One region of the Streptomyces sp. NPDC059740 genome, then DNA from elsewhere that is predicted to be linked to it. Evidence: predicted binding sites of a transcription regulator. Region 1 holds the regulator's gene; the other holds the start of a gene.
The links. Region 1 encodes HspR, which represses chaperone genes until heat shock. Its sites were predicted from a motif close to TTGAGNNNNNNNNNCTCAA; they were not measured.

Region 1 (15,791 bases):
CCGGGGTGAGGCGGCCCTCGTCGATGAGGTGCTGGAGCAGCTGGGTGTGGTGGATGACCTCGTACTCGCCGCCGAGCTGCGGGTACTCGTTGGCGATCGTGTTGAAGCAGTGCGGGCAGGTGGCGACGATCTTCTTCGTCGCCTTCGGCTTCTTCGTGGCCGGGTCGTCCTCGTCCTCACCGAAGGCCGTGTTCAGCATCGAGACGTTCTCGGCGCCGAGCTGCTGGAAGAGGAACTCGTTGCCCAGGCGGCGGGCGGAGTCACCGGTGCACTTCTCGTCGCCGCCCATGATCGCGAACTTCACGCCCGCGATGTGCAGGAGCTCGGCGAAGGCCTTGGTGGTCTTCTTCGCGCGGTCCTCCAGGGCGCCCGCGCAGCCCACCCAGTACAGGTAGTCGACCTCGGTGAGGTCCTCGACGTCCTTGCCGACGACCGGGACCTCGAAGTCGACCTCCTTGAGCCAGGCCAGGCGCTGCTTCTTGGCCAGGCCCCAGGGGTTGCCCTTCTTCTCCAGGTTCTTCAGCATCGTGCCGGCCTCGCTGGGGAAGCTGGACTCGATCATGACCTGGTAGCGGCGCATGTCGACGATGTGGTCGACGTGCTCGATGTCGACCGGGCACTGCTCGACGCAGGCGCCGCAGGTGGTGCAGGACCACAGGACGTCCGGGTCGATGACGCCGTTCTCCTCCAGCGTGCCGATCAGCGGGCGCTCGGCCTCGGCGAGGGCGGCCGCGGGGACCTCGGCGAGCTGCTCGGCGCTCGCCTTCTCCTCGCCCTCCATGGTCTTGCCGCCGCCGGCCATGAGGTACGGGGCCTTGGCGTGGCTGTGGTCCCGCAGCGCCATGATCATGAGCTTCGGCGAGAGGGGCTTGCCGGTGTTCCAGGCGGGGCACTGCGACTGGCAGCGGCCGCACTCGGTGCAGGTGGAGAAGTCGAGGATGCCCTTCCAGGAGAAGTGCTCGACCTGGGAGACCCCGAAGACGGTTTCCTCCTCATTGTCCTCGTCGAAGGCGTGCTCGAAGTCGATCTCCTTGCCGCCCGAGGTCATCGGCGTCAGCGGGCCGAGCGCGGTGCGGCCGGTGTTCTCCCGCTTGAAGAAGATGTTGAAGAACGCCAGGAAGCGGTGCCAGGCCACACCCATGTCGGCGTTGAGCGAGACGACGATCATCCAGACGAAGGACGTGCCGATCTTGATCGTCGCGGTCAGGTAGACGAGGTTCTGGAGCGTGCTGACGCTCAGCCCCTTGAAGGCGAGGACCAGCGGGTAGGAGACGAAGAAGCCCGCCTGGTAGTGGTCCACGCCGGTCAGGGCGCCCTCCAGGCCGCGCAGGGTGAGGATCGCGAGGCCGATGATGAGGATGACGGCCTCGACGAAGTACGCCTGGCCGAGGTTGGAGCCGGTGAAGCGGGACTTGCGCCCGGCGCGGCCGGGCAGGTTGAGCTGCCGGATCACGATCAGGGTGAGGATGCCGAGGGTGGTCATCACGCCGATGAAGTCGACGAACCACTCGTAGACCACCCAGTCGCCGATGACCGGCAGCATCCAGTCGGCCTGGAAGAGCTGGCCGAAGGCGTTGACCAGGGTCAGGACGAGGGAGAAGAAGCCGACGGCGACGAACCAGTGGGCCACGCCCACGATGCCCCACTTGTTCATCCGGGTGTGGCCGAGGAACTCCTTGGCCACGGTCAGGACGCGTCGGGTGGGTTCGTCGGTGCGGGTGCCCGCGGGGACGGGTGCGCCGAGCTTGAAGAAGCGCACGAAGTGCGCGATGACGCGGCCGAACAGCGCGACGCCGACCACGGCTAGGACCAGCGACACGAGGATCGCGGCGAGTTGCATGGATGGCTCCTCAAGCCAGGGGGTGAGCGGGGCCTGGCGGCACGGGGACCGGCGCCGGCGAGGTCCAGGCGGCAACACTACTAAGCGGTAACTTTTTGCTTTTGCGCTGAGGTTACCCAGTATCGCGGCGTGCATGAAGGCGGCGGGCCGGTGATCTGCGTCGCGGACGGCCCTCGGGGCCGAGTGGCGGCCGGCGAGGGCGCCGGGTCTGCCCGGTTTGTGGGGCGCGGGGGTGACCGCCTACGGTTCAGCGGGAGGGCCTGATCGTAAGTCCCGAATAAAAGTTGAGCGGGCCTGGCTCACCTTGCTTGACAGGGTTGTGCCGCTCAGGCACGCTTGAGCCTGTTCCACTCAAGTCATGGAGGATCTCAAAATGGCACGTGCGGTCGGCATCGACCTGGGCACGACGAACTCCGTCGTCAGTGTTCTCGAAGGCGGTGAGCCCACCGTCATCACCAACGCCGAGGGCGCCAGGACCACGCCGTCCGTCGTCGCCTTCGCCAAGAACGGCGAGGTGCTGGTCGGCGAGGTCGCCAAGCGCCAGGCGGTGACCAACGTCGACCGGACGATCCGTTCGGTCAAGCGCCACATGGGCACCGACTGGAAGATCAACCTCGACGACAAGGACTTCAACCCCCAGCAGATCTCCGCGTTCATCCTTCAGAAGCTGAAGCGTGACGCCGAGGCCTACCTGGGCGAGAAGGTCACCGACGCGGTCATCACCGTTCCGGCGTACTTCAACGACTCCGAGCGTCAGGCGACGAAGGAGGCCGGCGAGATCGCGGGCCTGAACGTCCTGCGCATCGTCAACGAGCCGACCGCCGCGGCGCTCGCGTACGGCATGGAGAAGGAAGACCAGACCATCCTGGTCTTCGACCTCGGTGGCGGTACCTTCGACGTCTCGCTGCTGGAGATCGGCGACGGTGTCGTCGAGGTGAAGGCCACCAACGGTGACAACCACCTCGGTGGTGACGACTGGGACCAGCGCGTCGTCGACTACCTGGTCAAGCAGTTCCAGAGCGGCCACGGCGTGGACCTCTCCAAGGACAAGATGGCTCTCCAGCGCCTCCGCGAGGCCGCGGAGAAGGCGAAGATCGAGCTGTCCTCGTCCACCGAGACCACGATCAACCTGCCCTACATCACCGCCTCCGCCGAGGGCCCCCTGCACCTCGACGAGAAGCTGACCCGGGCCCAGTTCCAGCAGCTCACCTCCGACCTGCTGGAGCGCTGCAAGACGCCGTTCCACAACGTCATCAAGGACGCGGGCATCAACCTGTCCGAGATCGACCACGTGGTCCTCGTCGGCGGTTCGACCCGTATGCCGGCCGTCGCCGACCTGGTCAAGGAGCTGACCGGCGGCAAGGACGCCAACAAGGGCGTCAACCCGGACGAGGTCGTCGCCATCGGCGCGTCCCTCCAGGCCGGTGTCCTCAAGGGTGAGGTCAAGGACGTCCTCCTGCTGGACGTCACCCCGCTGTCCCTCGGTATCGAGACCAAGGGCGGCATCATGACCAAGCTCATCGAGCGCAACACCACGATCCCGACCAAGCGCTCGGAGATCTTCACCACGGCCGAGGACAACCAGCCGTCGGTGCAGATCCAGGTCTACCAGGGCGAGCGCGAGATCGCGGCGTACAACAAGAAGCTCGGGATGTTCGAGCTGACCGGTCTGCCGCCGGCCCCCCGCGGCGTGCCGCAGATCGAGGTCTCCTTCGACATCGACGCCAACGGCATCATGCACGTCACCGCCAAGGACCTCGGCACCGGCAAGGAGCAGAAGATGACCGTCACCGGCGGCTCCTCGCTGCCGAAGGACGAGGTCGACCGCATGCGCCAGGAGGCCGAGCAGTACGCGGACGAGGACCACAAGCGCCGCGAGGCCGCCGAGTCCCGCAACCAGGGCGAGCAGCTCGTCTACCAGACCGAGAAGTTCCTCAAGGACAACGAGGAGAAGGTCCCGGCCGAGGTGAAGACCGAGGTCGAGGAGGCGGTCGCCGAGCTGAAGGAGAAGCTCAAGGGCGAGGGCCCCGAGGCCGTCGCGGAGATCCGCACCGCCACCGAGAAGGTCGCCGCCGTCAGCCAGAAGCTGGGCCAGGCCATGTACGCCGACGCGCAGGCCGCGGGTGGTGCCGAGGGCGCCGCCGGTGCCGGTGCCGCCGGTGAGCAGGCCAAGGCCGACGACGACGTGGTCGACGCCGAGATCGTGGACGACGACAAGGACAGCAAGGGTGGTGCCGCGTGACCGAGGAGACCGGGGGCTTCGACGAGAAGCCCGACGTCCCTCAGGAGGCCGCACAGTCCGACGCCGCGCAGTCCCGGGACGACGCGGCGCCGGGCGCCGGGTCCGCTGAAGAGGCGGGCCCGGCCCCGGCCGGGGACAAGGACGCGAAGGGCGCGCAGGACGTCGCCCTCACCGCGCAGCTCGACCAGGTGCGCACGGCGCTGAACGAGCGCACCGCCGACCTCCAGCGCCTCCAGGCGGAGTACCAGAACTACCGCCGCCGGGTGGAGCGGGACCGGGTCGCCGTCAAGGAGGTCGCCTCCGCGAACCTCCTGTCGGAGCTGCTGCCGGTGCTGGACGACATCGGCCGGGCCCGTGAGCACGGCGAGCTGGTCGGCGGCTTCAAGTCGGTGGCCGAGTCGCTGGAGTCGGTGACCCAGAAGATGGGGCTCGAGCAGTTCGGCGAAGAGGGCGAGGCCTTCGACCCGACCGTGCACGAGGCGCTGATGCACAGCTACGCACCGGACGTCACCGAGACGACGTGCGTGGCGATCCTCCAGCCGGGGTATCGCATCGGCGAGCGCACGCTGCGCCCCGCGCGGGTGGCCGTCGCCGAACCGCAGCCGGGCGCCCAGGGCGCCAAGGGCGAGGAGGCGTCGGGCGCCGAAGGCAAGACCGCCGACGAGGAGAACGGTGGCCCCGAGGGGTCCTGAGCCCGGTCGGCGGGAGACGGTACGAGAGGAGGGACGTCGAGGATGAGCACGAAGGACTTCGTCGAGAAGGACTACTACAAGGTCCTCGGCGTCCCCAAGGACGCCACCGAAGCCGAGATCAAGAAGGCGTACCGGAAGCTCGCCCGCGAGAACCACCCGGACGCCAACAAGAACGATCCCAAGGCGGAGGCGCGGTTCAAGGAGATCGGCGAGGCCAACGAGATCCTCGGCGACCCCAAGCGCCGCAAGGAGTACGACGACGCCCGCGCCCTGTTCGGCAGCGGCGGCTTCCGGCCCGGACCGGGCGGAGCCGGCGGCGGCACCTTCAACTTCGACCTGGGCGACCTCTTCGGCGGCGCCCCGGGCGGAGCGGGCGGCGCCGGGAACGCGGGTGGTTTCGGCGGCGGCCTCGGGGACGTCTTCGGCGGGCTGTTCAACCGCGGCGGCACGGGCACCCGCACCCAGCCGAGGCGGGGCCAGGACATCGAGTCCGAGGTCACGCTCAGCTTCAGCGAGTCGGTGGACGGGGCCACGGTCCCGCTGCGGATGTCGAGCCAGGAGCCCTGCAAGGCGTGCAACGGCACCGGCGACCGCAACGGCACCCCGCGGGTCTGCCCGACCTGCGTCGGCACCGGCCAGGTCAGCCGGGGCGGCGGCGGTGGCTTCTCGCTCACCGACCCGTGCGGCGACTGCAAGGGCCGCGGCCTGATCGCGGAGAACCCCTGCGAGGTCTGCAAGGGCAGCGGCCGGGCCACCAGCGCCCGCACCATGCAGGTGCGCATCCCGGCGGGCGTGTCCGACGGGCAGCGCATCCGGCTGCGGGGCAAGGGCGCACCCGGTGAGCGCGGCGGACCGCACGGTGACCTCTACGTCGTCGTGCACGTCGACGCCCACCCGGTCTTCGGCCGCAAGGGCGACAACCTGACCGTCACGGTGCCGGTCACCTTCGCCGAGGCCGCGCTCGGCGGCGAGGTGCGGGTGCCGACGCTGGGCGGGCCGCCGGTGACGCTGCGGCTGCCGGCGGGAACCCCCAACGGCCGCACCATGCGCGCCCGGGGCAAGGGGGCGTCGCGCAAGGACGGCACGCGCGGCGACCTGCTGGTCACCATCGAGGTCGCAGTGCCCAGGGATCTCGACGACAAGGCCAGGGAAGCGCTGGAGACCTACCGAGAGGCGACCGCGGACATCGATCCGCGGGCGGAGCTGTTCCAGGCCGCGAAGGGAGCATGAGATGGACAACCGCGTCGGGCGCGGTCGTAACCCCTACGAACTCACCGAAGAGTCACCGGTCTACGTCATCTCCGTCGCGGCCGAACTGTCCGGCCTGCACCCGCAGACTCTGCGGCAGTACGACCGTCTCGGGCTCGTCTCCCCCGACCGCACCGCGGGCCGGGGCCGACGCTACTCGGCCCGGGACATCGAGCAGCTCCGCCAGGTGCAGCAGCTCAGCCAGGAAGAAGGCATCAACCTCGCGGGCATCAAGCGCATCATCGAGCTGGAGAACCAGGTCGCCGCACTCCAGCAGCGCGTAGTGGAACTCCAGGGCGCCCTGGACGGCGCGGCCACCGCCATGCGGCAGCGGGAGGCGGCCGTCCACGCCTCCTACCGCCGCGACCTGGTCCCGTACCAGGAGGTGCAGCAGACCAGCGCACTGGTGGTCTGGCGCCCCAAGCGGGACAAGTAGCGCGGGCGGGCGGGAACAGGCAGGCCGAAGGGGCCGGGAGAACTCCCGGCCCCTTCGGTGCGTCCGGGCGGCCGGTTCACGGCCGGCGGCCCGGAGGCGCTGCTCAGCCGAGCTGCTTGAACGTCGAGGGCACCGGCAGCGTGGTCCACTGCGAGATCGGCCAGGCCACGGCGAAGGCCCGGCCCACCACGTCGTCGACGGGGACGAACTCGTGGCCCGGCCTGACCTGGTGCCAGTAGGAGGAGTCGGCGGAGTCCTGGCGGTGGTCGCCCATCACCCAGATGTCGCCCCTGGGCACCTTGACGGTGAAGGACCGCCCCTGCGTGCACGGGGTGTTGCCGGGCTGGACGTACGGCTCGTCCAGCGCCTTGCCGTTGACGCGCACCGGTCCCGTCCCCGAGCACTTGACGGTGTCACCGCCGACGCCGATGACCCGCTTGATCAGGTCGCGCTCGTCGGAGGAGGGGGAGAGCCCGACGAACGCCAGGGCGTCCTGCAGGGCGTTGGTCTGCGTGGCCGGTTCGCCGGCCAGCCAGCCGCCCGGGTCGTGGAAGACGACCACCTCGCCGCGCTCGGGCTCGGAGCCGAACCACGGGGTCAGCTTGTCGACCAGGACGCGGTCGCCCACCAGCAGGGTGTTCTCCATGGACCCCGAGGGGATGGAGAACGCCTGGACCAGGAAGGTCTTGATGACCAGGGCCAGTACCAGCGCCGCGACCACCAGGAGGGGGAGTTCCTTCCACAGTGGTCGGGGCGCCGCCTCACGGCGGTGCCGGCGGCGCCCGCCCCGGGAGGACGCGGTGCCGGGGCCTTCGCCGCCGTCGCCACCGGCCGCCGTGGCGCCCGGGCCCTCGGGGCCCTCCTCACGGCTGGACGAGGCGGCGTCGGCCTGCTCCTCACCGGCACGCCGTGCGTCCTGTCCACGCCTCCATGACGGCACCTGATCATCCCCCGTGTTGCTCGGGCTGGCTTGCGGTCCTCCCGGATCGTAGCCCTGTGAGCTGTGGATTCGGGACGGGAGTGGTGGATGTGTCCGAAGGGAGGCGGTAGGCGGGGGCTCGCGGCGGTACGCGAGGGTGGCCCCGGAGGCGGTGCGGAGCCCGGCCGGGCGGGGAAACCCCTGGTGGGGGAGGCGGAGCCGGGACGCGCACCGGGCCGGGCCCGTCAGGCGGCCGGACGGCCGACGTTGCCGAGGGCCCGGGTCACGGTCAGCTCCAGCACGACCCGCTTGGGGTTGGGCCGCGGCGGGTGGCCGTAGCGCTCGGCGTAGCGGTCCTCGGCGTCCGCGACGGCCTCGGGCGAGGTGCGCAGGCGGGCGGTGCCCTCCAGGGTGGCCCAGTGGCGGCCCTGGAGCTGGCAGACGGCCACCGGCAGGCCCGCGGCGCCGGCCGCGGCCACGTTGACGGCCTTGCGGCTGTCGCCCGAGGTGATGATCCGGGCGGTGAGCGTGGCGGGGTCGAAGGTGACGCCGACCGGGACGACGTGCGGGGTGCCGTCCGGCCGGAGCGTGGTGAGGGTGGAGAGGTGCGGCTCGCGCCAGAAGTCCAGGTAGGCCTCGGGCAGGGCGCGCAGGTCGTGGGCCATGGCAGCGAGGGTAGAGGGCCGGGAGGGCGAGCGCTGCGGTGGCCCCGCGGGAGGCCGGCCGGGACGGACCGGCGAGGCTCCCGGGACGCCGCGGGGCGCCCGGAGTGGGCACCCGGAACCCGGTCCCGGCCCTCGCGACGAGGGGTCGAGCCGCTGGCCACCAACACCTTGAGTGGAATAGACTCAACTTATCGAAGGTTGGTGTAGGCAAGACGGGAGCCGTCCGGTGGAGGCCCCGGCACGACCTCGGTCGTCGACGCCAGAGCACGTCAGAAGGAGGAGCACGCACCCGTGGACGCGGAGCTGACCAACAGGAGCCGTGAGGCGCTGAACGCCGCCAACGAGCGAGCCGTCGCCTCGGGACACGCGGACATGACATCCGCCCACCTCCTGCTCGCGCTGCTGGCCGGGCAGGACAACGAGAACATCACCGACCTGCTGGCCGCCGTCGGCGCCGACAGCGCCGCCCTGCGCGACGGCGCGGAACGACGGCTGGCCGCCCTGCCGAGCGTGCAGGGCTCCACGGTCGCGCCGCCGCAACCCGACCGGGAACTGCTGGCCGCGGTGAGCGACGCCTCCCGGCGCGCTCGCGAGCTCGGGGACGAGTACGTCTCCACCGAGCACCTGCTCATCGGCATCGCCGCGCAGGGCGGGCTGACCGCCGAGGTCATGGAGAAGCAGGGCGCGACCGCCAAGAAGCTGGTGGCCGCCTTCGAGGAGAGCCGTGGAGGGCAACGGGTGACCAACGCCGACCCCGAGGGCACCTACAAGGCGCTGGAGAAGTTCGGCACGGACTTCACCGCCGCCGCGCGCGAGGGCAAGCTCGACCCGGTCATCGGCCGGGACCAGGAGATCCGCCGCGTGGTGCAGGTCCTCTCGCGCCGCACCAAGAACAACCCGGTGCTCATCGGCGAGCCCGGCGTCGGCAAGACCGCCGTCGTGGAGGGCCTGGCCCAGCGCATCGTCAAGGGCGACGTCCCCGAGAGCCTGCGCGACAAGCGCCTGGTCTCGCTGGACATCGGCGCGATGATCGCGGGCGCCAAGTACCGCGGTGAGTTCGAGGAGCGCCTCAAGACCGTCCTCGCCGAGATCAAGTCCAGCGAAGGCCAGATCATCACCTTCATCGACGAACTCCACACCGTGGTCGGCGCCGGCGCCGGCGGCGACTCCTCGGTGGACGCGGGCAACATGCTCAAGCCCATGCTGGCCCGCGGCGAGCTGCGGATGGTCGGTGCCACCACGCTGGACGAGTACCGCGAGCGCATCGAGAAGGACCCGGCGCTGGAGCGCCGCTTCCAGCAGGTGCTGGTCGCCGAGCCGAACGTCGAGGACACCGTCGCCATCCTCCGCGGCCTCAAGGGCCGCTACGAGGCGCACCACAAGGTGCAGATCGCCGACTCCGCCCTCGTCGCCGCGGCCACCCTCTCCGACCGCTACATCACCTCCCGCTTCCTGCCCGACAAGGCCATCGACCTGGTCGACGAGGCGGCGTCCCGGCTGCGCATGGAGATCGACTCCTCACCCGTCGAGATCGACGAACTCCAGCGCTCGGTGGACCGGCTGCGGATGGAGGAGCTGGCGCTGCGCAACGAGAGTGACGCCGCCTCCCTCCAGCGCCTGGAGAAGATCCGCCGCGACCTTGCCGACCGCGAGGAGGAGCTGCGCGGCCTCACCGCCCGCTGGGAGAAGGAGAAGCAGTCCCTCAACCGCGTCGGTGAGCTGAAGGAGAAGCTGGACGAGCTGCGTGGACAGGCCGAACGCGCCCAGCGCGACGGCGACTTCGACACCGCCTCCAAGCTGCTCTACGGCGAGATCCCGGCCCTGGAGCGCGAACTGGAGGAGGCCGCCGAGGCCGAGGCGGAGGCCGAGCAGGAGGCCGCCACCACCTCCAGCATGGTCAAGGAGGAGGTCGGCCCGGACGACATCGCCGACGTCGTCGGCGCCTGGACGGGCATCCCCGCCGGCCGCCTGCTGGAGGGCGAGACCCAGAAGCTGCTGCGCATGGAGGAGGAGATCGGCCGGCGGCTGATCGGCCAGCGCGAGGCGGTGCGCGCCGTCTCCGACGCGGTGCGCCGCACCCGCGCCGGCATCGCCGACCCCGACCGTCCCACCGGCTCGTTCCTCTTCCTCGGCCCCACCGGCGTGGGCAAGACCGAGCTGGCCAAGGCGCTCGCCGACTTCCTCTTCGACGACGAGCGGGCGATGGTCCGCATCGACATGAGCGAGTACGGCGAGAAGCACTCGGTGGCCCGGCTCGTCGGCGCGCCCCCCGGTTACGTCGGCTACGAGGAGGGCGGCCAGCTCACCGAGGCCGTCCGCCGCCGCCCCTACAGCGTGATCCTGCTGGACGAGGTGGAGAAGGCGCACCACGATGTCTTTGACATCCTGCTCCAGGTGCTGGACGACGGACGCCTCACCGACGGCCAGGGCCGCACCGTCGACTTCCGCAACACCCTCCTCATCCTCACCTCCAACCTCGGCTCGCAGTTCCTCATGGACCCCCTTCTCAAGGAGGGCCAGAAGGAGGAGAAGGTGCTGGAGAGCGTGCGGGCCTCCTTCCGTCCCGAGTTCCTCAACCGCCTCGACGACGTGGTGGTCTTCCACCCGCTCGGCACCGACCAGCTGGAACGCATCGCCCAGCTCCAGATCGCGCACCTGCAGCGCCGCCTGTCCGAGCGCCGCCTCACCCTGGACGTGAGCGACCGCGCCCTGACCTGGCTGGCCTGGCTCGGCCAGGAACCGGTCGTCGACCAGCCGCAGGGCGGCCCCGGACCGGACCTCTCCTACGGTGCCCGGCCGCTGCGCCGCCTGGTGCAGACCGCCATCGGGGACCAGCTCGCGCGGGAGATCCTCGCCGGCGGGATCGCCGACGGCGACACGGTGCGCGTCGAGGTCGCCCCGGACGGATCGGCCCTCGCCGTCACCTCCGGCGGCGAGGGGCCCCGGGGTGGGGCCGGGCCCAGCCTCACCAAGGAGACGGCGTCGTCCTCGGCCGCTGCGGCGGGGCCCGGCGGCAGCGCGGACTGAGCCGCCGGACGCGTCCCGTCCGCCCCACCCGGCCCGCCGCGCCCGGCCCGCCCCGGCCGCGAGCGGGGGCCGGGCGAGGCAGGGGGAGGAGCCCGTACCGGGGAGATCGACACGGGCTCCGGCCGGGCTTGCCAGGACGGGGCGGGTGTGGGGGAGGATGGAAGGGACCACCACGAAGGGACTTCCACGGTGACTATCGACCCGTCCTCGATTCCTAACTTCGGGGGCCAGCCCGAACCGCAGCCGACGGGACCGCAGGGCCCGATCGTGCCTGACCAGGACCTGGTCAAGCAGCTGCTCGACCAGATGGAGCTGAAGTACGTCGTAGACGACGAGGGCGACCTCGCCGCCCCGTGGGAGCAGTTCCGCACGTACTTCATGTTCCGTGGCGACGAGGAGCAGCAGGTCTTCTCCGTCCGCACCTTCTACGACCGGCCGCACACCATCGAGGACCGCCCGAAGCTCCTCGACGCGCTGGACGACTGGAACCGCCGGACCCTCTGGCCCAAGATCTACACGCACACCCACGACGACGGCAGCGTCCGCCTCATCGGCGAGGCCTCCATGCTGATCGGCACCGGGGTCTCCCTGGAGCACTTCGTCTCCTCCACGGTGAGCTGGGTGCGCGCCTCCATCGAGTTCGACAAGTGGCTCGTGGAGCAGCTCGGCCTGGAGGCCGACATCGAGGGCAACGACAAGCCCGACGACGAGGGCTGACCCCAGCGCCGCACCGCGCCCACCGCGCCCACCGCGCGGAGCCGCCGGACGGCGACCCGCTCACGACAGGGCCCGGACCTCCACCCACGGAGACCCGGGCCCTGTCGCGTCTCCCTGTCCCGAACGGTCACGGGTAGCCCCGAACGGTCACGGGTAGAGGGGTGTCACGGGAGGACGGGGTGACGGGAAGCGGCGGGTCACGGGTCAGGGGAAGACCGGGACACCGGCGCGGGTGAGCCGCCAGTGGTCGGCGCCGAAGGCGGTCGGGTCGATCGTGCCGTGCTTCTGCACCCAGGCGATGATCGTGTTGCGGATCTCCTCGGAGGAGGACCAGACCGAGGTGGCGGCGGCGACGTGCGGGTAGTTGCTGCCGCCGCCCGAGCGGTAGTTGTTGACCGCCAGCACGAACTGCGCGGCCGGGTCGATCGGCGCCCCCGCGTGGCTGAGCCCGGTGATGCGGGAGCCGACCGGCTGGGAGATGTCGATGTCGTAACTGACGCCGCTGAGCACGTCGTAGCTGTAGTCCGGGGTGTTGTTCGCACCGGTCAGCCTGTCCACGTCGACGGGCGCGTCGGGCGCGGTCTGCGTGAAGTAGGCCGCGGACCACTCCAGGTAGTCCTTGACCTGGGCGCCGGTGAGGATCTTGGCGTCCAGGGTGTTCTCGTAGACGTAGAGCCCGGCCACGTCCCGCAGCGTGACCTGACCGGCCGGGATGACGGCGGTCCGGGAGAACGGGGAGGCCTGTGAGAGCACCGGGAGGTCGGCGTGCTCGGTCCCGGCCAGCGCGGCGCTCACCGTCTCGGCCTGCACCTGGTTGAGGAAGTCGACGATCGGGGTGTCCCGGTACCGCGACTCGGCGGCCGACATCGTCGCGGTGCACGTCCCGACGACCTGGTTGACGTAGGCGACCACCTTCCGGTGCTCGTCCCTGACCAGCCGGGCCACCGCCGCGTCCTCGGGCACCGTGGCGGCGTTGCGGACCTCGGCGGTGACCTTGCTGACCTGCCATCCGCCGCGCGACCACGTCAGGTCGATGTCGAAGACGCTCAGCCGCATCCCCCACATCAGCGGCTCGGAGAGCACCACGGGCCGGCCGGTGGCCTCGTTGGTGACGACGGTCTGCGGGCGCTCGACGTGGGTGTGGCCCACCAGGATCGCGTCGATGCCCGGGACCTGCGCCGCCACCAGCGAGGAGGCGTTCTCCGGGTAGGGCACCGCGTCACCGTAGGAGGTGCCGCCGTCCATGCCGGAGTGGTTGACGAGGAAGACGACGTCGCAGCCCAGGGAACGGAGCCGGGGCACGTAGACCTTCGCCTGCTCCACCAGGCCGGGGAAGGCGAGCTTGCCCTGCACGTTGTTCCGGTCCCAGACGGCGATGCCGGGGTTCGTCAGCCCCAGGATGCCCACCTTCACGTCCGGGCCGCCCTCGACCGGCACCCGCCTGACCACGTACGGGGGGAAGGCGGGCCGCAGCGAGGTGGCGTCCACGGCGTTGGCGGCCAGCAGCGGGAAGTCGCACTGCTCCTGGAAGGCGCGGAGCAGCGGCAGGCCGTAGTTGAACTCGTGGTTGCCGAGGGCGGCGGCGTCGTAGCGCAGGTGGTTCATGGCCAGCGCCATGGGGTGGCGGGGACCGCTCCGGGTGCCGGTGATGGGCTCCACGCGGGCGTAGTAGTAGGAGAGTTGGGTGCCCTGGATGATGTCGCCGGCGTCGAGCAGGAGGGTGCGCTCGTGCCCCTTCTCCTGACGCGCCTGGGCGACCAGGGTGGCGATCTTGGCGAGGCCGACGTCGTTGTGGTCGGCGTCGTCGTACTCGGCGTCGGTGAAGTAGTCCCAGTTCAGGGCGTGACCGTGCAGGTCCGTGGTGCCCAGTACGCGCAGCGAGGCGGTCTTCGGCCGGTGGCCGTGGCGGGTGGCGGCCCCGGCGGGCGCCGCGGCCACGGTCTCGGCGGTGCCGGCCAGGGCGAGGCCCGCGCCGGTGACGGCCGAGCGGTTGATGAAGTCCCTGCGGTTGAGGGGCATCCGATCTCCTGTTGTGGGTGCTGCCGCCGCCCGGCGCGCTCACCCGGGGGACGACTGTGCGGTGCGGGCTGGGGTGGTGACGCGCGTAGATTCTGGCCCATGGGACGGTGGGGGCGACAGGGGTTGCGCGGGGACGGTCCCGGGGGAGCCGCCGGTGCCGGGTGGCGGTCCCGGGGGGTGCGGCATGGCCCGGATGCGTGCGACGACACGGCCCTGTGTCGGTCGTACCCTGACCACGAACGGGAAGGAGCCGTCCATGAGCGTCGATGCGATCGTGCACACGGAGTTCCCCAAGGGATACACGGTCCTGTGCGGAGCTGACGGAAAGGTGATCATGACTCCGCAGAGCTTCGAGCTCTCCAGCACGATCAAGTCGATGCAGTACGACACGATCGTGTCTCTCGGACGCCATGCGAAAACCGCATCGGATGTCTCCATCGACTTTCCCGCCGACGAGAACTCCGCCCCCGGTCTGGCGATCCTCCGGGAGGACGCCCGCCGGGAGGGAAGGCGCTACAGCTTCGAAGACGTCCTGCTGATCTCCGAGGTCGTCTCGACCTCCTCCGCACGCAGGGATTACGACGACTGCACCGCGAAGTACGGCCGCTACGGCATCCCCGTCTACCTGGTGGTCGACCCTTACGCCCAGGAGGTCGTCCTGCACACCCAGCCGACCGGCACCGGCTACATCGCGGCGCACACCCACAAGTACGGCACGGGCAAGCTTCCCATCCCCCTGGCCGACGGCCGTACCTTCACCCTCGACCTCGACGAGCTTCCGAGGCCGACGCCCGAGGGGGACGCGGGCTGACGGCCCCCGGCGTCGGGCCGGGGGGCCGGGGCGGAGCGCGGGTCAGGGTGCCAGCCCCTGGAGCCGGGTCACCGCCTCGTCCAGCACGCCGGTGCGCTTGCAGAAGGCGAACCGCACCAGGGTCCGGCCGGCGTCCGGGTCGTCGTAGAAGACGGCGTTGGGGACGGCCACCACGCCGCAGCGCTCGGGCAGGGCGCGGCAGAACGCGAAGCCGTCCTTCTCGCCCAGCGGCGCGATGTCGGTCGTGACGAAGTACGTGCCCTGCGGCCGGTGGACCCCGAAACCGGCGTCCGCGAGACCGCCGGAGAGCAGGTCCCGCTTGGCGCGCATGTCCTCGGTCAGGCCGGCGAAGTAGGTGTCGGGCAGGCGGAGGGCCTCCGCGACGGCGTACTGGAAGGGGCCGGCGCTCACGAACGTCAGGTACTGCTTGGCGGTGCGGACGGCGGTCACCAGGGCGGGGGCGCCGGTGACCCAGCCGACCTTCCAGCCGGTGAAGGAGAAGGTCTTGCCCGAGGAGGAGATGGACACCGTCCGCTCGCGCATGCCGGGCAGCGAGATCAACGGCACGTGCTCGCCGTCGAAGACGAGGTGCTCGTAGACCTCGTCCGTGACGACCAGCAGATCGCGTTCGACGGCCAGCTCGGCGATGGCGGCGAGTTCCTCGCGGGTGAGGACGGTGCCGGTGGGGTTGTGCGGCGAGTTCAGGAGCAGCAGGCGGGTGCGGGGGGTGACGGCGTCCCGCAGGGCGTCGATGTCGGGGCGGAAGTCGGGGGCGTGGAGGGTGAGGGGGACGCGGACCGCGCCGGCCATGGCGATGCAGGCGGCGTAGGAGTCGTAGAACGGCTCGAAGGCGATGACCTCGTCACCCGGTTCCAGCAGGGCGAGCAGCGTGGCGGCGATGGCCTCGGTGGCCCCGGCGGTGACCAGGACCTCGGTGTCCGGGTCGAAGTCGAGACCGTAGAACCTGTGCTGGTGCTCGGTGATCGCCGCGCGCAGCTCGGGAACCCCGGGCCCCGGCGGGTACTGGTTGCCGCGGCCCTCGCGCAGGGCTCGGACCGCGGCCTCCCGGACCTCCTCGGGGCCGTCCGTGTCGGGGAAGCCCTGCCCCAGGTTGATCGCGCCCGTCCGGAGGGCCAGCGCCGACATCTCGGCGAAGATCGTCGTCCCGTGCCCGT
Region 2 (15,791 bases), on a different contig from region 1:
CTCCCACATCACCAGCGCGTCCGGGCGGGCCAGCGAGTAGCCGTACTCGAAGCCCATCGCCGCGTACTCGCTCAGCAGCGAGTCGTAGACGTTGAAGCGCGCCTGGTCCTCGGACAGGTACAGCAGCGGGGTGTAGTCCTGGCCGGTCTCCCGGTCGACCAGCACCGCGTGGCGCTGACCGAAGGTGCCGCGGCGGGAGTCCTGGCCCGAGAGGCGCACCGGGGTGCCCTCCAGCAGCAGCGAGCCGATGGCCAGGGTCTCGCCCATGCCCCAGTCGATGGTGTCGTCCTCGACCTGCGCGGCGCGGCGCTGGAGCTGCGGCAGCAGCCGCGGGTGGACCGTGATCCGGTCCGGGACGTTGACCTGCGACTCGGCGATCCGCTTGACGACCTCCTGGGAGATCGCGGTCTCCACGGCCACCGGGAACTCCGCCTGCGGCTCGGGCACCGCCGGCGCCACCGGCTGCGTGGTGGCCTCGCGGACCTCGGTGAAGACCTTCTCCAGCTGCCCCTGGAAGTCCTGGAGCGCCTGCTCCGCCTCCTCCAGCGTGATGTCGCCCCGGCCGATGAGGGACTCGGTGTAGAGCTTGCGCACCGAGCGCTTCTTGTCGATCAGGTCGTACATCAGCGGCTGCGTGAAGCCCGGGTTGTCGGACTCGTTGTGGCCGCGGCGGCGGTAGCAGATCAGGTCGATGACGACGTCCTTGTTGAACGCCTGCCGGAACTCGAAGGCCAGGCGCGCCACGCGGACCACGGCCTCCGGGTCGTCACCGTTGACGTGGAAGATCGGCGCCTCGATCATGCGCGCCACGTCGGTGGCGTACATCGAGGAGCGCGCCGACTCCGGCGGAGCGGTGAACCCGACCTGGTTGTTGATGACGACGTGCACGGTGCCGCCGGTGCGGTAGCCCCGCAGCTGCGACATGTTCAGCGTCTCGGCGACCACGCCCTGGCCCGCGAACGCCGCGTCACCGTGGAGCTGGACCGGCAGGACGGTGAAGTCCGTGCCGCCCTTGTTGATGATGTCCTGCTTGGCGCGGGAGACGCCCTCCACGACCGGGTCGACCGCCTCCAGGTGCGAGGGGTTCGCGGTCAGCGAGACCTTGATCTGCTCGCCGTCCAGGCCGGTGAAGGTGCCCTCGGCGCCCAGGTGGTACTTCACGTCGCCGGAGCCGTGCATCGACTTCGGGTCGAGGTTGCCCTCGAACTCCCGGAAGATCTGCGCGTAGGACTTGCCGACGATGTTGGCGAGGACGTTGAGGCGGCCGCGGTGGGCCATGCCGATGACGACCTCGTCCAGGCGGGCCTCGGCCGCGGAGTCGAGCACCGCGTCCAGCAGCGGGATGACGGACTCGCCGCCCTCCAGCGAGAACCGCTTCTGGCCGACGTACTTGGTCTGCAGGAAGGTCTCGAACGCCTCGGCGGAGTTCAGGCGGCGCAGGATGCGCAGCTGCTCCTCGCGCTCGGGCTGGGTGTGGCCGCGCTCCACCCGGTCCTGGATCCACTTGCGCTGCTTGGGGTCCTGGATGTGCATGTACTCGATGCCGGTGGTGCGGCAGTACGAGTCGCGCAGCACGCCCAGGATGTCGCGCAGCTTCATCATCGACTTGCCGGCGAAGCCGCCGACGGCGAACTCGCGCTCCAGGTCCCACAGGGTGAGGCCGTGCTCGATGATGTCGAGGTCGGGGTGCTTGCGCTGGGTGTACTCCAGCGGGTCGGTGTCGGCCATGACGTGGCCGCGGACCCGGTAGGAGTGGATGAGGTCGAAGACGCGGGCGGCCTTGGTGACGTCGTCGTCGTGGGAGACGTCGATGTCCTTCAGCCAGCGCACCGGCTCGTAGGGGATGCGCAGCGACTTGAAGATCTCGTCGTAGAAGTCGTTCTCGCCGAGCAGCAGCTGGCTCATGATGCGCAGGAACTCGCCGGAGGCCGCACCCTGGATGACCCGGTGGTCGTAGGTGCTGGTCAGCGTCATGACCTTGGAGACGCCCAGCTTGTTCAGGGTGTCCTGGGAGGTGCCCTGGAACTCGGCCGGGTACTCCATGGCGCCGACGCCGATGATGAGGCCCTGGCCCGGCATCAGGCGCGGCACCGAGTGGACGGTGCCGATGCCGCCGGGGTTGGTCAGCGACGCGGTGACGCCGGTGAAGTCCTCCATCGTCAGCTTGTTGTTCCGGGCCCGGCGGACGATGTCCTCGTAGGCCTGCCAGAACTCGAAGAAGGAGAGGGTCTCGGCCTTCTTGATCGCGGCGACGACGAGCTGGCGGTCACCGTTGGGCTTGACCAGGTCGATGGCCAGGCCCAGGTTGACGTGCTCGGGCTTGACCAGGGTGGGCTTGCCGTCCTTCTCGGTGAACGAGTGGTTCATCGAGGGCATGGCCTTGAGCGCCTGCACCATGGCGTAGCCGATGAGGTGGGTGAAGGAGACCTTCCCGCCCCGGGCCCGCTTGAGGTGGTTGTTGACCACGATGCGGTTGTCGAACAGCAGCTTCACCGGGACGGCGCGCACGGACGTGGCCGTGGGCAGCTCCAGCGAGGCGTTCATGTTCTTGGCCACGGCGGCGGCCGGACCACGCAGCGTGACGAACTCCGGGCCGCTCGGCGCCTCGGCGTCGGTGCTCGCCGCGGCCTTCGGCTGCGCGGCGGCGGCCGGCTTGGCCTGTGCGGCGGGCTTGGGCTGCGCGGCGGGGGCGGCCTTCGGCTGCTCCGCCTTGGCGGGCTCGGGGCGTGCCGGCGTGCCGGTGGCGGCCTGCGGCGCCGGAGAGGGAGTCGCGGGGGACTGGGCCGGGGCGCTCGCGGCGGGCCGCGCCGCGGCCTGACCCCCGGACGCCGAGTCCGGAGCGGTGGCACCGCCCGGCTTGTAGTCGGCGAAGAAGTCCCACCAGGCTCGGTCTACCGAGTTCGGGTCCTGGAGGTACTGCTGGTAGATCTCATCGACGAGCCACTCGTTGGAGCCGAACGGAGACGCGCTTGAGGCGTCCTGATCGGTCGAAGTGCTCGAGCTGTTGGGGGACTGTGGCGACACGGCGGCAACCGCCCTCTTCCGCTTCCTGAGGTGATGGACAGCGGGAATAAAGGCTACGCCTGTTATGACCTTCGGTGCAGTCCGGGAGGCCCTTCGTCGCCTAGGTCACATTTCCGAGCGGGTTTCAGGGCAGGTTCGAGCGGGAAACACACGGGGTTTGCCCGTTGTCGGGTACGAATGATCGACAAGCTGCGGAATCCGTGGTTCCGCAGCCGACCCTACGGCAGTGGACACGCTCGGCCCACGGTCAGCCTCGCGCCGAGCCACTACCCGGAAGAGTGACGCGGATGCGGCATCCGCGCTCGGACTCCGCCACCCCGATCCGCCCGCCGTGCAGATCGACGGCCCAGCGTGCGATGGCCAGGCCCAGCCCCGTGCCGCCGTCGGTCCCCGGCCCCGAGGTCCCCGGGCCGCCCCGGTTGAACCGCTCGAAGACGTGCAGCCGCTCGGCCGCGGGTATCCCGGGGCCCTCGTCCTGGACCTCCAGGACGAGGCTCTCGGGCGCCTCGCCGCCACGGGCACGCACGGTGACCCTGCCGTGCCGGGGGCTGTGCTTGATGGCGTTGTCGATGAGGTTGGCCACCACCTGGTGCAGGCGCTCGGCGTCGGCGTAGGCGGTCAGCTCCGGCGGCGAGACGTCCAGGTGCAGGTGGACGTCGGTACGGGTGTGGGTGCCCGAGCCGGGGGTGCCCAGCGTGGTGGCGCCGCGGCTCATGTTGGCCTCCTTGAGCACCCCCGAGAGGTACGGCCACACCTCGAAGCGCCACGCGTGCAGCGGCACCACGCCGTTGTCCAGGCGGGAGAGGTCCAGCAGGTGCTCCACCAGCCGGCCGAGGCGCTCGGTCTGCCGCAGCGCGGTGCGCATGGTCTCCGGGTCGGGCTCGATCACCCCGTCGACCACGTTCTCCAGGACCGCCCGCAGCGCCGCGATGGGGGTGCGCAGCTCGTGCGAGACGTTGGCGACCAGCTCCTTGCGGTGCCGGTCCACCCCCTCCAGATCGGCCGCCATCTGGTTGAAGGACTCGGCGAGCTCCCCGAACTCGTCGCGGCGGCTGAGCTGGACCCGACGGGTGTAGTCACCCTGCGCCATCGCCCGCGTGACGTCGGTCATCTCACCCAGCGGGGCGGTGAGCCCGTTCGCCACGAACTGGGTGACCAGCAGCGAGGCGATGATCGAGAAGACGGTGATGACGCGCAGCTCGGTCTCCGAGTGCAGCGCCACGAAGACCAGCAGCGTGGTGATGACCACCGAGACGACCACCAGCGCGCCCAGCGCGGCCTTCACCGAGCGGTAGGGGTCCAGCGGGCGCAGCGCCTCCCAGATCCGCCCCCACCACTGCCGCAGGCAGGAGGGGCAGGACGGCCTCTGGAGGCGTGGCGCCGACCAGCGCCGTGCGCGCTGCGCCGCCCGCCGGGCCCGCGCGGACGGCCAGTCGCGCACCCACGCGGTCACCGCACGGGCGGGGCCCGAGCGGGTCAGGGCGGCGAGGCGGTCGGTGGACTTGCGCGGCCCGGGGAGGTTCATGCCTGGGGGGTCTCCAGGGCGTAGCCGACGCCGTGGACCGTGCGGATGCGCTCGGCGCCGATCTTCCGGCGCAGCGCCTTGATGTGACTGTCGACGGTGCGGGTGCCCGAGGCGTCGGCCCAGTCCCAGACCTCCGCGAGCAGCTGCTCGCGCGAGAGCACGGCCCGGGGCGTGCCGGCCAGGCAGACCAGCAGGTCGAACTCGGTGGGCGTGAGGTGGACGTCCTCGCCCTGGACCCGCACCCGGCGCTGCGCGTGGTCGATCTCCAGCTCGCCCAGGCGCAGGCTGCCGCCGCGCGGCGTGTGCGCGGCCTGCGTGGCCCGCTCCACCCGGCGCAGCAGGACGTGCACCCGGGCCGCCAGCTCCCGCATGGAGAACGGCTTGGTCATGTAGTCGTCCGCGCCGACACCCAGCCCGACGAGCATGTCCGTCTCGTCGTCGCGGGCCGTCAGCATCATCACCGGCACCGGACGCTGCGCCTGCACCCTGCGGCACACCTCCAGGCCGTCGAAGCCCGGCAGCATGACGTCCAGGACCAGCAGGTCCGGCTCCCACGCCTGGGCGGCGGCGACCGCGGAGGGGCCGTCGCCGGCGGTCTGCACCTGGAAGCCCTCGGCCCGCAGCCGCGCCGCGATGGCGTCGACGATCGTCGGGTCGTCCTCGACGACGAGTACGCGGCGCTGTGCGCCGGGCGTAGCCGCTGCCGCGCCCTGGGTGGTCTGTGTCTGCTCCATCGCCCGCCCCTGCATGTCCCCGTGTCTCGGTCCGCATCCTGCCGCGGCCTCACGGCGTGTACGACTGGTCACCATGCGTGAGTGCCGACGGTCGTCGCCTTCCGGTCGCCCGGTGGGGACGGGTGCCGCTCACGCGCCGGTCACAGCGTATGTGCTGCCAGCAGCGTACGGGCAGGGGCCGACGGCGTTCTCAGCGGCCTTGCGTGCGAGGTGCACCACGTCGGGGACACCTCGGACGACAGGGATCTCAACGGTACGGACCGAGACGAAACCGGCACCCCGCAGCGCCTCCTCGAAGGCCGCCGAGGGCTGCGCGGACCATACCGCCAGGACGCCGCCGGGCGTGAGGGCGTCCCGGCAGGCCGCCAGCCCGGCCGGGGCGTACAGGCCCTCGTTGCCCTCGGTGACGGTCCAGTCGGGGCCGTTGTCCACGTCCAGGCAGAGCGCGTCCCAGCACCCCTCGCCCCCGGGCCGCTGCGGGGTGTCCGCGACGAGCCGGAGGTGGTCCAGGAGGTCCGCCGCGAGGACCTCGGTGCGGGGGTCGGCGAGGGCTGGGGCGGTGAGCGCCGCGAGCGGGCCGTCGCGGTGCCAGTCGATCACCGCGGGTTCGCGCTCCACCACGGTGATCCGGCCCCAGCGCGGCTCCTGCACCGCCTGCACCAGTGAGAACCCCACCCCGAGGCCGCCGACGAGCAGCGCGGGCCGCTCCCGGTCGGCGGGCAGCGCGTCGAGTGCCGCGTCCACCAGCAGCCGCTCGGAACGGCCGTCGGAGGTGTCCATGAGGAAGCAGCCGTTGGCGATGATCTCGAAGTGGGTGCCGCGCCGCCGCAGCACCACCTCGCCGTACGGACCCTCGCGCCGGTCGAGGGTCTGCGGGCTCTCCTGCGCTGGGGTGGGAGGGGTAGGCATGGGGCCCATCCTGGCCCCTGCCCGGGGTGGGTGGGCAAGCGCTTTCCCGCGTGGCCCGGCAGGCAGGTGATCGCTGACGGCGAACAGCGGGCGGGGTGGGGCCGGGAACAACCGGGGGTGCCGCGGGCATTGATCCCTCCAGAGCTTGAGCGACCATTGCTCAACTTGCCTGCTGAAGGGGAGATCATGGCTTCGACGTCTGCACCGCTCACCCTGCCGGTCCTGCCGCTCGACGACGAGGTCGTCCTGCCCGGCATGGTGGTGCCGCTGGACCTGTCCGACACCGAGGTGCGGGCCGCGGTCGAGGCCGCCCAGGCCGCCGCACCCGAGGACTCCCACGCCGGCCGGGGCCGCGTCCTGCTGGTCCCGCGGACCGAGGGGCGGTACGCCTCCGTCGGCACCCTCGGCCGCATCGAGCAGGTCGGCCGCCTCTCCGACGGAGACCCCGGGGCCCTCATCCGCGGCCTGGAACGCGTCCGCATCGGCGCCGGCACGACCGGGCCCGGCGCCGCCCTCTGGGTGGAAGGCACCGTCGTGGCCGAGGCCGCGCCCGAGCCGCTGCCGGGGGCGGTGACCGAGCTGGTCACCGAGTACAAGGCGCTCACCACCAGCTGGCTGCGCCGCCGCGGGGCCTGGCAGGTCGTCGACCGCGTCCAGCAGATCGAGGACGTGGGCCGGCTCGCCGACAACTCCGGCTACTCGCCGTTCCTGACCACCGAGCAGAAGGTCCGGCTGCTGGAGACCACCGACCCGGTGGCCCGCCTCCGGCTCGCCACCGAGTGGCTGCGCGAGCACCTCGCCGAACAGGACGTCGCCGAGTCCATCGCCAAGGACGTCCAGGAGGGCGTGGACCGGCAGCAGCGCGAGTTCCTCCTGCGCCGTCAGCTTGAGGCCGTCCGCAAGGAGCTGGCGCAGCTCGGCGGCGACTCGGGGGACGAGGGCGAGGACCCCCGGGCCCGCGTCGAGGCCGCCGACCTGCCCGAGGAGGTGCGCCGGGCCGCCCTGAAGGAGGTCGACAAGCTGGAGCGCGCCGGGGACCAGAACCCGGAGGCCGGCTGGATCCGCACCTGGCTCGACACCGTCCTGGAGCTGCCCTGGAACACGCGGACCGAGGACGCCTACGACATCGCCGGGGCCCGCGCCGTCCTGGACGCCGACCACGCCGGCCTCGACGACGTCAAGGACCGCATCACCGAGTACCTGGCCGTCCGCAAGCGGCGGGCGGAGCGCGGCCTCGGCCTGGTCGGCGGCCGGCGGGGCGGCGCGGTGCTGGCACTGGTCGGGCCGCCCGGGGTCGGCAAGACGAGCCTGGGCGAGTCGGTGGCCCGCGCGATGGGGCGGAAGTTCGTCCGGGTCGCGCTGGGCGGTGTGCGCGACGAGGCCGAGATCCGCGGGCACCGGCGCACCTACGTGGGCGCGCTGCCCGGCCGCATCGTGCGCGCCGTCAAGGAGGCCGGGTCCATGAACCCGGTCGTGCTCCTCGACGAGATCGACAAGGTGGGCGCCGACTACCGCGGAGACCCGGCGGCGGCGCTGCTGGAGGTGCTCGACCCGGCGCAGAACCACACCTTCCGCGACCACTACCTGGAGGTCGAGCTCGACCTCAGCGACGTCGTCTTCCTGGCCACCGCCAACGTCCTGGAGGCCATTCCGGAGGCGCTGCTGGACCGCATGGAGCTGGTGCGGCTGGACGGCTACACCGAGGACGAGAAGGTGGTCATCGCCCGCGACCACCTGCTGCCGCGCCAGTTGGAGCGGTCCGGCCTGGAGCCGGGCGAGGTGGACGTGACGGAGGAGGCGCTGCGCAGGCTCGCCGGCGAGTACACCCGGGAGGCCGGGGTGCGGAACCTGGAGCGGTCCGTCTCCCGGCTGCTGCGCAAGGTGGCGGCCGACCACGAGCTGGGCCGGCGCGAGCTGCCGTTCACCGTCGGGCCCGAGGAGCTGCGCGGGCTGATCGGGCGCCCGCACCACACCCCGGAGGCCGCGCAGGACCCGGCGGAGCGGCGCACCGCCGTGCCCGGCGTGGTCACCGGACTCGCCGTCACCGGGGCAGGGGGCGACGTGCTCTACGTCGAGGCCTCGCTGGCCGACCCGGAGACGGGGGCCACCGGCCTCACCCTCACCGGCCAGCTCGGCGACGTCATGAAGGAGTCGGCGCACATCGCGCTGTCCTTCCTGCGCTCCCACGGCGCGGAGCTGGAGCTGCCGGTGGGCGACCTGCGCGAGCGCGGGGTCCACCTGCACGTGCCGGCCGGCGCGGTGCCCAAGGACGGCCCGAGTGCGGGCGTGACCATGACGACGGCGCTCGCCTCGCTGCTGTCGGGGCGCCGGGTGCGGCCGGACGTGGCGATGACCGGCGAGGTGTCGCTGACCGGGCGGGTGCTGCCGGTCGGCGGCATCAAGCAGAAGCTGCTCGCCGCCCACCGTGCCGGCATCACCACCGTGGTGATCCCGCGGCGCAACGAGCCCGACCTCGACGACGTGCCGGCCGAGGTGCTGGCCGGGCTGGAGGTGCACCCCGTCTCGGACGTCCGGCAGGTCCTGGAACTCGCGCTGGCCCCCGGGGGCCGGGCCGAGGAGTCCGGCGACGCCTCCGCCGAGGTGCCCGTGGCGGCCTGAGCACCGCGTCGCGGGGCGAGGGGGCACGGTGGGGACGTGCCCCCTCGCCGGACCGGGCGTGCGGCCTCAGCCGTTGGCGAGGGCCTGGACCCGGCTCAGGTCACCGTTGAACTTGTTGTGGTCGCCCACGGTCGGGCCGGTGGAGGTGTACTGCCAGATGGTGTGGAAGCCCCAGCCGGCCGGCAGGGTGCCCACCGAGGAGCCGTAACGCGGGATCCACAGCGGGTTGACCGACCCGAAGGCCGCCGAGTTGCCCGTGCACTGCGTCCACCAGCTGGTGGAGGTGTAGATCACCGGGTCGCGGCCGGTCTTCGCCTTGTAGGTGGAGGTGAAGTCCTTGACCCAGTTGACCATGCCGGCCGCGCTCAGCCCGTAGCAGGTCGCGCCGTAGGGGTTGTACTCCATGTCCAGGGCACCGGGCAGCGTCTTGCCGTCCTTGGACCAGCCGCCGCCGTGCGCCAGGAAGTAGGTGGCCTGGGCGGCGCCGCTGGAGGTGTCGGGGGTGGCGAAGTGGTAGGCGCCGCGGATCATGCCGACGTTGTAGGAGCCGTTGTACTGCTGGGCGAAGGAGGGGTTGGTGTAACTGGTGGACTCGGTGGCCTTGACGTAGGCGAACTTCACACCCGAGTTCCACAGCGTCGCCCAGTCGACGCTGCCCTGGTGGCTGCTGACGTCCACCCCCTCGGTGGTGGCGACCAGCGGGTTGGGGGTGGCCCTGCCGCCGGCGGTCCCCTCGTGCCTGGCGATCTGCGAGCCGGCGTAGTCCAGGTCGGGGTGGAGCGGCTCGGGGCTCTTGTGGGGGGCGGCGGCGCCGGCCACCCCGGTGGCGCCGACGAGGAGGGCGCCGGCGGCGACGGCCAGGGCTCCGATCCGGAGCGGGGAGCGGCGGGACGCGAGGCGGGTGCGGACGGAGCCGGATCTGTGCACGGGCATGACTGCCTCCGAGGATCTCGGTCGAATCCTTCAGGGGGGACGTGGGAGGGGTGCACCACGACGACACGGGCCACGCCTACCAGGACACGACTGGCCGATCAGTTGTGACCGGACCGCCGTTTGGTGTGGTCATGCCATCGCGCGGCCCAGACGATACGCGCGTAGATGAGTGGAGGGAAGCGCCCCTGGGTCTGCCGTTGGTCTGGGCCTGCGAAATACTTGCCCGACCGCGGGCGAGGGGCCCGTCACCACGGACTTCGGCGTCACCGGGTGCGGCAGCAGGAGGGGTGCGGTTCTCGCGGTGAAGGAAACTTTCAGCGATGACGGAGCGGGAAGGGGCGCTGACGTGCGGGACACCGAGACGGAGGACGGGCCTGTGTCCGAGGACCCCCCTGGTGTGGACCACGAGTTCCTGGCCCTGGAGCGGGAGCTCTCGGTGTTCCTGCGCCGGGCGCGTGCCTCCTCCGGGGAGATGGCCCGGGAGGTCCACCCCGACCTGGAGGCCGCGGCGTACGGACTGCTGGTGCGGCTGGCCGACGCCGGGCAGCAACGCGCCACGGAACTGGCCGGGTACTTTGGTGTGGGCAAGGCGACCATAAGCCGGCAGCTCCGGGCGCTGGAGGACCTGCGGCTGATCGCCCGCGAACCCGACCCGGCCGACGGGCGCGCCGTCCTCGTGCGGCTGACGGACGAGGGCCTGGACCGTTTCACCCGGGTCCGCGAGGCCCGCCGTGCCCGTTACGCCCGGCGGCTGGCCTCCTGGGACCGTGCGGAGGTCGCGGAACTCTCCCGGCTGCTCCACCGGATGAACGCCGAACAGGAACTGGAGGACGACCGGGGCTGACCGGCCCCGGCCCACCTGCGGGGAACGGCGGCCGGCCGGGCGTGTGGCGCACCGCCTTGTCAGGGACGCACGTAGAGCGCCGAGGCGTCGTCGCGCACCTTCCCCCTCGGGTGCGCCGTCCCCGTCGCGTCCGCGGCCTCGGCGGCGCGGACCCGGTCGAGGAGTTGCTGCGGGCCGGTCCGGTGCAGCAGGGCCATGGTGTCCGTCCAGTCGCCCTCGTGGAACACCTCGACCCAGCGGCTCGCGCCGTCGCTGAGGGCGGCGAAGGCGCTCAGGTCGTCGACCGGCCGGCTCCCGGTCACCGCGCGGGCGGCGACGGCGGGGTCGGCGGCCGCGGTGAAGAAGCCCCCCTCGGCGTTGCGCAGCGCCTCCACCGCGCGACCGTAGGCGGCAGCGGCCCCGGCCCGCTCGGCGGACCCGTGCGCCAGCGCCCGCACCGCGTCCCGCTGGGCGAGGAGCGCGGACGGCAGGTCGGCCAGGCGGGTGTCCAGGACGGCCTCGACGCGGCCCTCGGTGTCCTCCAGCAGCAGGACGGAGTCCGACAGGACCAGGTACTCGACCTCGCTCGCCGACCAGCGCACGGCCACCACGGTGGCCTGCGGCGTGCGCGGGTGAGAAAGGTCACAGGTTTCGCGGTGGGCGTCGGCGGTTCGCCGCACGGCCCCGGCCAGTGCCTGGGGCAGCGTCATGTCGCGCCGGGAGGCCGCCAGTTCCAGCAGCGCCCCGCCCAGCCGGGCGGTGAACCACGGGACGCCGTGCGGGCACCCCACGTCCCCCTCCGGTGGCGTGACGCCGTCCAGGAGCACCGCCGCGCCCCCCTCCCCGGCGGCAGGCACGGCCACCGAGACGAAGTCCTCGTTGGGGTGTTGGGGATTCCCCGGAGCGGTGGCGAGATCGACGCGCATGCCGGCCAGTCTGCCGCACCTCCCGGCCCGGCGGCGGTGGCGGCTCCGCCCGCCGGCCGTCCGGCGCCGTGGGCGGCCGGTGCGGCGGGCTGCCGAGGGCCCCGGTCGAGTCGTCCCAAGACGGGGAGAGGGCGGGCGCCGGACGGGGCGCTTCCGGCGGGACGGCGTGCGGGCGGGCATCTTCCCAGGCGCTTCACGGTTCTCCAAACGACGCCCGACGGGCGGTAAGGTGTCGCCTCACGATCGGAGTTGACCGAGGTTGATGGTCAACTTGCGAATGTTGTTCACTCCTTCGGGTGGCCGACTCTCCGTTGTCGCGCCGCAGCGCGGCGCGGGTGCGAGGGTCGTGGTCCGAAGGACCGGAACACGGCTGACAGACTCGCCGCGACGCGCACACACCGGACTGGAACACATCCCCGCGCGCGGGCACGCATACGTCGCCGCGGGCCCGGCGGTGGCCGCCCGTGCAAGGGACGCCCGGCGGAGCCCGCACGTGCCACACGGCGTGGGCAGGTGAGACGAGAATGCGAGCAGCGGTGCGGAACAAGCGGGTTCAGGACGAGGCCGGGAGCGGGACCTCCAAGGGGCAGGCCCCCGCGCCGGGCGGCCGGGGCGTCGGCCCCGCCGGCTTCGGCCCCGACACCTCCGAGGGCAGGCGCCCGGCCCGGGTGCGCAACCGGCTGATGGTCGCCGTCGCCGTGGTCGCGGTGGTCGTCGCCGGGGCGGGGGCCCCCGTCGTCGCCGCGCGGGTGGCGGACACCCACGACTCCCAGCGCCTGGTCGACCTCGCCGAGCTCAACGCCCGGGCGGTGACGCTGGCGCACTCCCTCGCCGACGAGCGCGACGCGATGACCGGGTACCTCGCCGCCGCCGGTTCCTCCGACACCCCCGGCACCCCCGGCGGCACGGACGGCACCACCACCGGCGGGACGACGACACCTTGGGGCACCACCACCGGCGGGGCCGGGACGGGCGCCACGGGCTCCGGCACGGGTACGTCGACGGGCTCCACGGGAGCCGGCACGGGCCTGACGGGCGGCGGGACGGGCACCGGCGTCTCGTCCCGGGCCCCGGCACCGACCGGCGGGCCGGGCACCCCGGCGCCTGCCGTCCTCGGCGGCCTCCCCGCGGGCGGCACCGCGTCCCCCGCGGCCTACCCGGTGACCCCCGCCGCCGTCTCCAAGGCCGCCGCGCCCTCGGCCGCCGACCGGGAGCGGGTGGACCGGCAGGCGCGGGAGCTGCGTACCGAGGCACAGGACACCTCCGGCGACGAACCGGCCTACCGGAGCGCCGACCGGGCCCTGCGCGACCTCGCCCCGGTCCGCCGCGCGGCCCTGGCGAAGCAGACCTCCCCGACCGAGACGTTCACGGCGTACAACCGCCTCATCGACGCGTTGGCCGGTATCGGGGCGGCGCTCGCCCGCGACCTGCCCGCCCGTGCCCAGGCCGGCTCCGGCGCGGACTCCGACACGCAGGCCCTGCCGCTGCTCACCCGCGCCGTCGACCAGGCCGCGGCCGCCCAGGGCCTGCTGCTCGCGGCCCTCGGCGCCGGCGGCGAGCAGCAGGAGCTGACGACCGCCGCCCAGCACGCCGACTTCCTCTCCGACGCCGCCCTGGCCGACTTCCGGCTGACGGCCCGGCAGGGCGCCCGCGACGCCTACCAGCGGACGGTGAACGGCGCCGACGTCACCCGGGCCGAGCGCTACCTCGCCACCCTCACCGACGAACCGCGCCTGGACGCCGCCGACCGCAGCCTGGACCGCGAGAAGCTGCGGGACGCCCTCACCGCCCGGGTCGGCCTCATGCGGAGCGTGGAGTCGGCCATGACGACGGCCGACACCGCGCGCCTGGCATCGCTGCGGGACGAGGACGTCACCGCGCTGGAGACCGCCATCGGCCTGCTGGGCGTCTGCCTGCTGCTCGCCGTCGGCGTCAGCGTGTGGGCGGCTCGGTCCCTGACCCACCCGCTGGCCGCCGTCCGGCGCGGGGCCGAACGGCTGGCCCGCGACCCGGGTGTCGAGCGCCCGATGACCTACCGGGGCCGCAACGACGAGTTCGCCAAGACCGCCCGCCACGTCAACACCCTGCACCAGCACGCCGCCGAACTCGCCCGCCGGGTGACCGCGCTCGACGCCGAGCAGGCCCGGCAGCTCAGCGGGCGCAAGCGGCTGGCCGCCGAGCGCGACGTCCTGCAGGAGCAGCTGGCGGCGCTGCGGTGCGAGCGGGACGAGCTGGCGGCCCGACTCGCCTCCGGCGGAGCGGACGCCGTCGCGCCGGAGGCCACCGGGCGGGACACGGTCGAGCGGAACCGGTTCGTCAACCTGGCGCTGCGCACGCTGGGACTCGTGGAGCGCCAGCTCGCCGTCATCGAGGCGATGGAGGAGCACGAGCAGGACCCGGAGCGGCTGGACACCCTCTTCCGGCTCGACCACTTCGCCGCGCAGATGCGCCGGTGCAGCGAGAACGTCATCGTGCTGGCCGGCACCGAGCAGGGCACGGGCCACCACCACGCGGGGCCGGTGCCGCTGGTGGACGTGTTGCGGGCGGCCGTCAGCGAGATCGAGCCCTACGAGCGGGTGGACATCACCGACCTGCCGCCCGGCGCCGAGGTCGCCGGGTTCGCCGCCGACGACGTCAGCCACCTGGTAGCCGAACTCCTCGACAACGCCGCCGCCTTCTCGCCCGACGACACCCGGGTGTCGCTGTCCGGCGAGAGCGGCGAGGACGGCGAGGTGCGGCTGCGGGTGACCGACGAGGGCATCGGGGTCGAGCCGGAGCGCCTCGCGGAGATCAACGCGCTGCTCGCCGAGCCGGGCACGGCCGCCGCCGAGCGCACCCTGGACACCCTGGGCCTCGGCCTGTACGTCGTGGTGCGGCTCGCCGCCCGCCATGACGTCGGCGTCCGGCTGACGGCGGGGGAGTGGGGCGGCACCGCAGCCCTCGTCGAACTGCCCGCGGCACTCCTGACCGGGCGCCGCGACACCCTCGTCGACGCCCCGCGGGGCGGCACCGCCCCCGCTGCCCCTGTTTCGGCCCCGGCCGCTGCGGCCCTCACCACCCCGGCCTCCGACCCTGACGCGCGGGAGCAACCCGCGCCGGAGGCCACCGCGGACGACGAGCCCCGGCACCAGGACCGGGCGGCTGCGGACGCGGGCGAGCAGGCGACGGCCGAGGCCGATGCGGGTCAGGCCGCCCCCCGCGGGGAGACCACCGCGGGCACCGGCACCGCGCCCGCCCTCCACGAGAGGCCGTCCGCCCCCGCGCCGGCCGAGCCTGCGACACCGGCCGAGCCTGCGACACCGGCCGAGCCCGAGGCATCTGCCGAGTCCGAGGCGGTGGCAACGGGAGCGTCCGCCGGAACGGCCCCGGCCGACGCCTCCGCCGAGTCCGGCGCGAGCGCCTCCTTGGCCGAGACCGGCGAGAACTCTGAGACCGGCGAGAACTCTGAGGCCGGCGAGAGCTCAGAGGCCGGCGAGACGGTTGAGGCCGCTGAGGCCGGCACGAGTGCTGAGACCTCCGAGACCTCCGAGACCGCTGAGACCGCTGAGGCCTCCGGGACCGGAGCGGCCACCGGGACCGCCGGTGCCGAGACGGCTCCGGTGCCTGCCGCCGATGTTGCCGGGCCCCGGCCGCATCCCGAGGAGGAGACGTCGGCCGGTGAGGTGAGCCGGTCCGCGACAGCGGCGGCCGGTGCCCCGGAGGTGCCCACCGTGCCCCGGCAGGCCGGTCCCGACGACCCGCGGCCCGGCGGCGCCGGGGACGGCCGGGCGGACGCACCGGCCGCTGCGGGGGACGGGGCGGACGCGGGCTCGCCCGGGCGCTGGGAGCGCGTCGCGGAGTCGGGCCTGCCGCAGCGCACCCCCCGCGTGGCGCCGCCCCGGCAGCCGGCCGAGACCACCGCGCCGCGCCGCAGCGGCGGCGAGCACGCGGAAGCCATGCGGCGCCGCCTGGGCGGGTTGCAGCGTGGCGCACAGGCGGGGCGGGCCGCTGCGGCGGCCGAGCACGCCGGCGAGGACGGACCCCGTACCGGCGGGCCCGCCGCGGCGGGCCGGTCGGCCCGGGACGCGGAGGCTCCGGGGGTGCACCCCGCCGAGCGGGCTGACGGGCCGGCACACCACCCCGAGCGTCCCGAACCGCGTCCCGGTGACGCGGCGGACGGACGCATACCGAGCAGGGAGACCTACCGAGCCGACGACGAGGGGGAGACGGCCCCCCACCACGATGACGTCCCCGAGGAGGAACGCGGGTGACCCCCCACGCGTCCACTGCGTTCGGCCCCCAGTCGGCCGGGGGTGAGG

Region 2: lon (endopeptidase La) is a predicted target of HspR. The motif match lies at 6,338-6,356, and genes of this name have one in related genera.

Annotation. Positions count from the first base shown of each region.
Region 1 covers NZ_JBHWGP010000050.1:13,987-29,777, reverse strand. Annotated here, with positions in the region: gene ACFV3R_RS31690 ((Fe-S)-binding protein) at 1-1,840, opposite strand, end outside; gene dnaK (molecular chaperone DnaK) at 2,214-4,082, shown strand; gene grpE (nucleotide exchange factor GrpE) at 4,079-4,774, shown strand; gene dnaJ (molecular chaperone DnaJ) at 4,817-6,004, shown strand; gene ACFV3R_RS31670 (heat shock protein transcriptional repressor HspR) at 6,006-6,458, shown strand; gene lepB (signal peptidase I) at 6,562-7,398, opposite strand; gene ACFV3R_RS31660 (TIGR03618 family F420-dependent PPOX class oxidoreductase) at 7,623-8,042, opposite strand; gene clpB (ATP-dependent chaperone ClpB) at 8,334-11,069, shown strand; gene ACFV3R_RS31650 (YbjN domain-containing protein) at 11,259-11,786, shown strand; gene ACFV3R_RS31645 (bifunctional metallophosphatase/5'-nucleotidase) at 11,991-13,805, opposite strand; gene ACFV3R_RS31640 (Uma2 family endonuclease) at 14,062-14,616, shown strand; gene ACFV3R_RS31635 (pyridoxal phosphate-dependent aminotransferase) at 14,659-15,791, opposite strand, start outside.
Region 2 covers NZ_JBHWGP010000008.1:107,274-123,064, reverse strand. Annotated here, with positions in the region: gene ACFV3R_RS12935 (multifunctional oxoglutarate decarboxylase/oxoglutarate dehydrogenase thiamine pyrophosphate-binding subunit/dihydrolipoyllysine-residue succinyltransferase subunit) at 1-3,024, opposite strand, end outside; gene ACFV3R_RS12930 (ATP-binding protein) at 3,272-4,549, opposite strand; gene ACFV3R_RS12925 (response regulator transcription factor) at 4,546-5,283, opposite strand; gene ACFV3R_RS12920 (spermidine synthase) at 5,413-6,192, opposite strand; gene lon (endopeptidase La) at 6,379-8,811, shown strand; gene ACFV3R_RS12910 (lysozyme) at 8,878-9,744, opposite strand; gene ACFV3R_RS12905 (MarR family winged helix-turn-helix transcriptional regulator) at 10,121-10,588, shown strand; gene ACFV3R_RS12900 (hypothetical protein) at 10,648-11,493, opposite strand; gene ACFV3R_RS12895 (nitrate- and nitrite sensing domain-containing protein) at 12,018-15,743, shown strand; gene ACFV3R_RS12890 (roadblock/LC7 domain-containing protein) at 15,740-15,791, shown strand, end outside.